DNA from 2 places in the Desulfofarcimen acetoxidans DSM 771 genome. Region 2 is predicted to be linked to the other one. Evidence: predicted binding sites of a transcription regulator. Region 2 holds the regulator's gene; the other holds the start of a gene.
What was found. The regulator Rex, encoded in region 2, represses fermentation and respiration genes when NADH is low (regulators of the CRP and FNR family bind a similar motif). The targets are predictions, from matches to a motif close to ATTGTTAANNNNTTAACAAT.

Region 1: a site for Rex is predicted at 2,011-2,030, ahead of DTOX_RS11670 (DUF47 domain-containing protein). Genes of this name have one in related genera too.

The regions. Positions count from the first base shown of each region.
Region 1 covers NC_013216.1:2,554,486-2,557,907, forward strand. Annotated here, with positions in the region: gene spoVAD (stage V sporulation protein AD) at 1-187, opposite strand, end outside; gene spoVAC (stage V sporulation protein AC) at 189-668, opposite strand; gene DTOX_RS11660 (DUF421 domain-containing protein) at 711-1,571, opposite strand; gene DTOX_RS11665 (DUF1657 domain-containing protein) at 1,606-1,812, opposite strand; gene DTOX_RS11670 (DUF47 domain-containing protein) at 2,104-2,718, shown strand; gene DTOX_RS11675 (inorganic phosphate transporter) at 2,730-3,422, shown strand, end outside.
Region 2 covers NC_013216.1:1,275,681-1,279,102, forward strand. Annotated here, with positions in the region: gene hemL (glutamate-1-semialdehyde 2,1-aminomutase) at 1-316, shown strand, start outside; gene DTOX_RS06065 (cyclase family protein) at 411-1,058, shown strand; gene DTOX_RS06070 (redox-sensing transcriptional repressor Rex) at 1,292-1,939, shown strand; gene DTOX_RS06075 (secondary thiamine-phosphate synthase enzyme YjbQ) at 1,955-2,386, shown strand; gene DTOX_RS06080 (AAA family ATPase) at 2,420-3,385, opposite strand.

The DNA.
Region 1 (3,422 bases), 1.3 Mb from region 2:
CACAGGCATCTTCCAACAATTTTTTTTCAGCTTTTTCGTAAGTCGTCTGGCCCAGCCACAGGTCATCGTGCAAAATATCAAAATCACCGGACAGAGCCCCCTGTGCCTCAAAAGGCCCACCTATAGCGCTTGAAGCAATAATGCAAGGTTTACTGGAAAATACCCAGGTTTGATGTCCGCGCAGCATATCAGGCTCCTCCCAGCATGGTAAGCAGTGTTTTTATCAAAGCAATCACAAAGGCGGCAAAAACTCCAAAAACAATCACGGAACCGGCCAATTTAAACATATTGCCGCCTACACCCAGAACAAATCCTTCACTCCTGTGTTCAATGGCTGCCGCAGCTATGGAATTGGCGAAGCCTGTTACAGGTACGGCAGTACCGGCACCCGCCCACTGTGCAATATGATCATATACTCCCAGGGCAGTAAGAATTACTGAGATTAGAATGAGTACGGCTACAGTAGGATTACCCGCAGTTTTTTGAGTGAAACCAAAGTGGTTGACAAAAAAACCTTGAATAAGTTGTCCAAAGACACAAATAGTGCCACCCACCAGAAAAGCCCGAGCGCAATTCATCAACACCGGTCTCTGAGGCTCTCTAATTTGGGCAAACTTTTTATATTCCTGTTGAACCATTGTTAATTTCTTTAATTTCTGATTTGACAATAACAGCACCCCATTCAGTTTAATTATCTAATCCAGCCCGCGTTATTTTTTTAACCAGGGTTCTAAATCCATCACTACACTGCCTAATGTATCAGCAGCTTCACTGAACATAGACCTGGCTTTAGAATCATTTGTTCCCAGGGCGTATAATTCACAATCAGCCAGGCACTTTTTTAAATTAACAAAAACCAGTTCTTTGGTTTTAGGTTGGGGAAGATTTATTGCATCATCAAATAAGTCCAAATATAACTGGCCATAGGAATCAACCTGGGCCATAAATACATTTTCAGTAGCTACCCCCAGCTTGTCCAGTTCCGCGGCCAGCCAGCTTTTATTGAGCCCCATTGAGGCCAGGGGTTCGTTCAATATAATACCGTCGAGTATTACCGTTTGCGGAGATGTTTCTTGCCCCATGGCTATACCCATAGTTTTAGCTGAAACAGGCTGCTTGTCTTTTTTCAGCAGTACGCTTACTTCCCCGTCAGGCTCTAAAACAGCAAACTCAACATCAGCAAAGTTAAATACACTTTTTTTACGCAACTGGCTTAATAAATCTTCAGAAGTCAAACGAACTTGTGTTAACTTGTCTTCCAACAGCTTTCCGTTATTGATCAATACAGTTTCTTTTCCATGAACAATCTCACGAAATTTTTTCGATTTAAGAGCCAGAATATGTACCAATGCCGGCAGCAGGCTCCACACCAGCAAAACAGTTAAGCCCAATAACAAATTGTCTATTATGTTTAAGCCGATAGACGCCACCGTAACTCCTAATACCACAGACCAAACAAAGTCAAATAAAGTCATGCGTGAAGCCTGTCTTATACCCATAATACGTATAATAAGCAGCAGCAAAGCCAATAAACCTACGGATCTAAGTATAATCATTAATCCCTCTGACACATTAATTTCCCCTTAATTTATTTTCTTAAAACACTTAAAAGCCCTTGTATTGCGGCTCTTCAAATTCGATTAAACCAATTCTGTCTTCAAAGTCCTTCACAACGCTGTTGATTTTTTCAATATTCATGTCCAACACCTTTTTGGCCTCTGAATTCTCTGTATAGGAAGCAAATGTCTCCAAGGTATTCACAGTTCCTTTAAGTACTGACATAGTTTGTTTTAACTGTGAAGCAACAGTCATGTCATTCACCTCTCTCCTGCAATTTATTTTGTATTCTGATAAGAGTTTATATACCAGCTAAAAAACCATTTTTAGCTTGTGAATATAATAACTTAATCTGAATATATATCTTATAATATTTGGTATGGTATTAAACAACCACGTATTTTACCCATTTTAAGTTCACATAATATATTATCCGACATATGTGCATATAAAATTAATAAACACTTAACAATCGCTTAACAGAATGCTGGTATAGTTCTACTGGGTAAATATTTGTATAAATCATAATGCGGGAGGCTAATTTTGATGTTTTTCAAAAAAAAGGACATATTCTTTGAAACTATAATCTTAGATGTAGATAATCTAAAAGAAGCTGCCTACCTGTTTCAAGAAGAAATCCACAATTTGCATGATTCTGAACATTACGCCGAAAAAATTAAGACCCTGGAGGACAAAGGGGATGGGTATACCCATACAATAATGCACGCGCTAAACAGGACATTTATTACCCCGTTGGAAAGAGAAGATATCTTCGGATTGGCTTCCAAGCTGGACGATGTACTGGATGGAATAGAAGCTTGCGCTGACAGAATGGAACTATATAATGTTAAGGAATCAGACGACTACATGAAGCTGTTCGCTCAAATGATTGTTAACTCTGTGGATGAAATATCCTTTGCCATAAAGCTGCTGGTACAAAAAAAGATGATGGAAATGTCCAGGCATATTAACAGGATTAATGAACTGGAAAATGAGGCAGATCAACTTCTGAGAGAAGCTATAAAAACTTTATTTGAGGAAATTGATAATCCCATACTGATTATTAAAAAGAAGGATCTTTATGAGGTCTTGGAAAGTGTTACTGATGCCTGTGAAGATGTGGCAGACCTTTTGGAATCCTTGATTATGCGTAATTCATAAGGAGAAGAAAAATGGATTCAACTCTGGTTTTAATTGCAGCTGTGGTTTTGCTGGCTTTATCTTTTGATTTTATCAATGGTTTTCATGATACAGCAAATGCTATTGCCACTTCTATTTCCACAAAGGCCTTGACACCCCGTGCCGCAATTGTTCTGGCTTCTACTATGAACCTGGTCGGAGCCCTGACTTTTACCGGCGTAGCCAAGACAATTGGAGGCAAAATTGCCGATCCAATGAAATTGGAGCACGGTTTGCCTATAGTCATAGCGGCTTTAGTGGCCGCCATTATATGGAACTTAATCACCTGGTATTACGGTATTCCCAGCAGTTCGTCCCATGCTTTAATAGGCGCTTTAACAGGTTCAGTCATTGCCTCCGCCGGACTTTCAGCCGTTAATTTTGCCGGCTTTCTTACAATACTGCAAGCACTGATACTGTCTCCTGTTTTAGCTTTTTGCATAGGATACATTATTATGAGTATATTAAGATTCGTCTTTAGGAGTGCCAACCCTCGTTCAACTAACCGGATGTTTAGATTTTTACAAATATTGACCGCCGCTTTTCAGGCCTTCAGCCACGGCACTAATGATGCACAAAAATCAATGGGTATAATTACCTTTGCTTTAATTGCCGGTGGTTTACAGAATACCCATGACATACCCTTTTGGGTTAAGCTGACCTGCGCCATAGCTATGGCGCTAGGA
Region 2 (3,422 bases):
AATGCTGGAAAAAAAGTCAGCTGCTTTAGCTGCCGGTTTGGCCGAAGCCGCTGCGGATTGCGGCGCCAGGGTAAACTTCAACAGGGTAGGTTCCATGCTTTGCGGCTTTTTTACGGATCAAAAGGTAACTGACTATGCTACCGCGGCAACAGCGGATACCGGCAAGTATGCTAAATTCTTTAGGGCTATGCTGCAGGAAGGAATTTATTTGGCCCCGTCACAATTTGAAGCTGCCTTTATGTCATTAGTCCATAGTGAAGAGGACATAGCCAAAACTGTTGAAGCAGCCAGTAAGGCCTTCAGAACAGCAATTTAGAGGTTTCTTCATGCAAAGTAACTATGAGGTTAATGCTTAAGAATGGGTGTTGCGTGTTTTTGGATTTACATATGTCTTCAGCCAGGGTGAAATTATGAAAAAAATATATGACATATCTTTACCTGTGTGTGAGGATACAGTTATTTATCCGGGGGATCCGCCGGTTACCGTCAGGCGGGTATCGGATATAAATAAAAGTGATTTGATAAATATATCAGAGATAACCTTAAGCACGCATACGGCTACTCATATAGATGCTCCCAAGCATCTTTTCAGTCATGCACAGGGAATAGACAGAATCCCTTTAGAAGTTCTTATTGGGCCGGTAACAGTATATGAGTTTCTGAAATTGCGGCGGATTGAGGTAAGTCATCTGCAAAATTTACCTTTAAAAGCAGGTGATAGGGTATTATTTAAAACCGATAATTCATTTTTACCCAGGGATAAATTTTGCCCGGATTATACCTGTTTATCTCCGGAAGCAGCGGGGTATATAGCCGAAGTAGGATTAATACTGGTTGGTATTGATTATTTTTCTGTTGATCCCTTTGTTGGCAGTGATGAAAATTATGCTGTAGATAGCCTGGCAGTGCATAAAACTTTGCTAAGTAAAGGAATAATCATATTGGAAGGTATAGATTTAAGCCAGATCAAGCCTGCTTGTTATGAGCTTATCTGCTTGCCTCTTAATTTGGTTAACGCTGACGGTTCACCGGTGAGGGCAATATTAAGAGATCTGTGATACTTTATAGATGGATATTTTTATTAGTATAGCACTATAATTAATTAATTGTAACATGAAGGAATTTGTAGTATGTCAAAGCTACTTCTTATTCTAACCTAATTTTTTCATCAATCGATGAAAAAGTGTGTTTGACATAGGTTGCGACAAATGATATATATCTATGTAGGATTTTGTGAAATGAATAACGATACGTCGAAGCTATATACAGAGAGAGTGAGGAGGGGCTGGAGGTGAAGAGTTTAAGAGTTCCGGAAGCAACTGTTACCAGACTGTCAGTGTACTCAAGATTTTTGGAACGATTGGACAGAAAAGGAATTACAACTGTTTCTTCAGGAGATATAGCTGAAGGTGTTGGGGTTAGCCCAGCCCAGGTTCGTAAGGATTTGGCTTACTTTGGCGAGTTTGGCACCAGAGGAGTAGGCTATAATGTGAAAGATTTAATGCGTTATACCCAAAAAATACTGGGTCTTGATCATAACTGGTCCTTAATCCTGGTCGGTGCCGGAAATCTGGGTTATGCCTTGTGTACACACAAGGGTTTTAATGCCAGAGGTTTCACTATAGTCGGAGTCTTTGATAACGATTTAAGCAAAATCGGTAAGCAAATTCAAGATTTAGAAGTTTACCCGCTGGAAAAAATGCCTGAAATTATTGAGAAGTATAGTGCCAGGATTGGTGTTATTGCAGTACCTTCTAGAAATGCGCAGGAGACTGCCGATATAATGGTGAAAAATAAGCTGGAAGCTATATTGAATTTCGCACCTGTAACTATTAATGTTCCTGAGCATATAGAGTTGCGTAATGTCGATCTTTCGGTTAAACTGGAAATACTTACCTTTAATTTGGGGCTAAGATCGGAAAAAAATAGCAGTATATAAGAAGGAGGTTTGGTTTTGCAGCAGGACCAGTCAGCAAAGACGGGTAGTATGCACGTTCTGGAACTTAAAACCTCGCAGCAAATTCAGTTTTTAGATATTACTTCTCAGATCAATACGATTATCAATGAACAAACTATTAGTGAAGGCATTTGCTACATATTTGTGCCCCATACAACAGCCGGCATTACAATTAATGAGCATGCAGATCCATCGGTTGTAAAGGATATGATCAGGGAATTAAATAAAGTGATTCCCTTTAACGATAACTACAGTCATCTGGAAGGCAATTCAGCCGCTCATATTAAGGCCAGTCTCATGGGGGCATCTCAGACAGTATTTATTTACGGAGGCAGGCTTATCCTGGGTTCCTGGCAAGGTATTTATTTCTGTGAATTTGACGGCCCGCGCCAGCGCAAGATTTTATTAAAAATCACAGGCCAAAATTAACAAATAAAAAGATATACTTAAATAAAAATATAATCAAAATTCAAAGCGGGACAGCCATTCTGGTTGCTCGTGTTTTTTTTCATTAACAGGCGGTTCTTCTGCAAAAGCCTCATCTTCTTCTGTGTCGGGGTTGTCAGGCAGCAAGCTGTCTAATTTTTTTTCCACCGTAGCTACATCCTGTTCGTATTTAAGTAATACGCTTAAGGAAATAGCGACAGCCTTACGATCCATTTCGCTGTTGAGTAGAATTAGGGTTTTTGCCCAATCCAGAGTTTCGGCTATACTGGGTGTCTTTTTTAAAGGCATCTTCCGTAAGGTTTGAATAAATTCGACCATCCTGGCAGCTAGTTTTTTCTTTATTTGTGGAATTTTCATTAAAATGATGGCTATCTCCTGGTCAATAGTTGGATAAGGTATATAGAGATGCAAGCAGCGCCTTTTCATAGCATCACTGAAATCTCTGGTGTTGTTGCTGGTAAGTATTACAAGGGGGATATGCCTTGCCTTTACTGTACCTAATTCGGGTATAGAAACCTGGTAGTCGGAAAGTGCCTCCAAAAGAAAGCTCTCCAATTCGTCGTCGCTCTTATCTAATTCGTCTATCAGCATAACCACATGTTTTTTAGCCATAAATGCCTTTAATAATGGCCTTGACAGCAAAAACTCGGCAGAAAAAATATCTTTTTGAACCTCTTGCCAAAATTTACCCTCCTGTCGGTTGGATTGAATGTACAATAATTGTTTTTGATAATGCCACTCATACAGTGTTTTAGCCTCATCCAAACCCGGATAACATTGCAATCGCACCAGTTCTGTTTGCATAGCCTGGGCAATTGCTCTTGCTAGTTCCGTTTTACCCACTCCCGCGGGTCCTTCAACTAAAAGAGGTTTTCGCAGGTGCCAGGCTAAGTAAACGGCAACAGCAGTTTTTTCGCTGGCAAGATAGGACTGGCGAGCCAGGCTGTCCCTAATTAAATCATGATTCTGAAACAATTCCATCTTCCTACACCCCCTTCTTTATGATAACATAAATTTG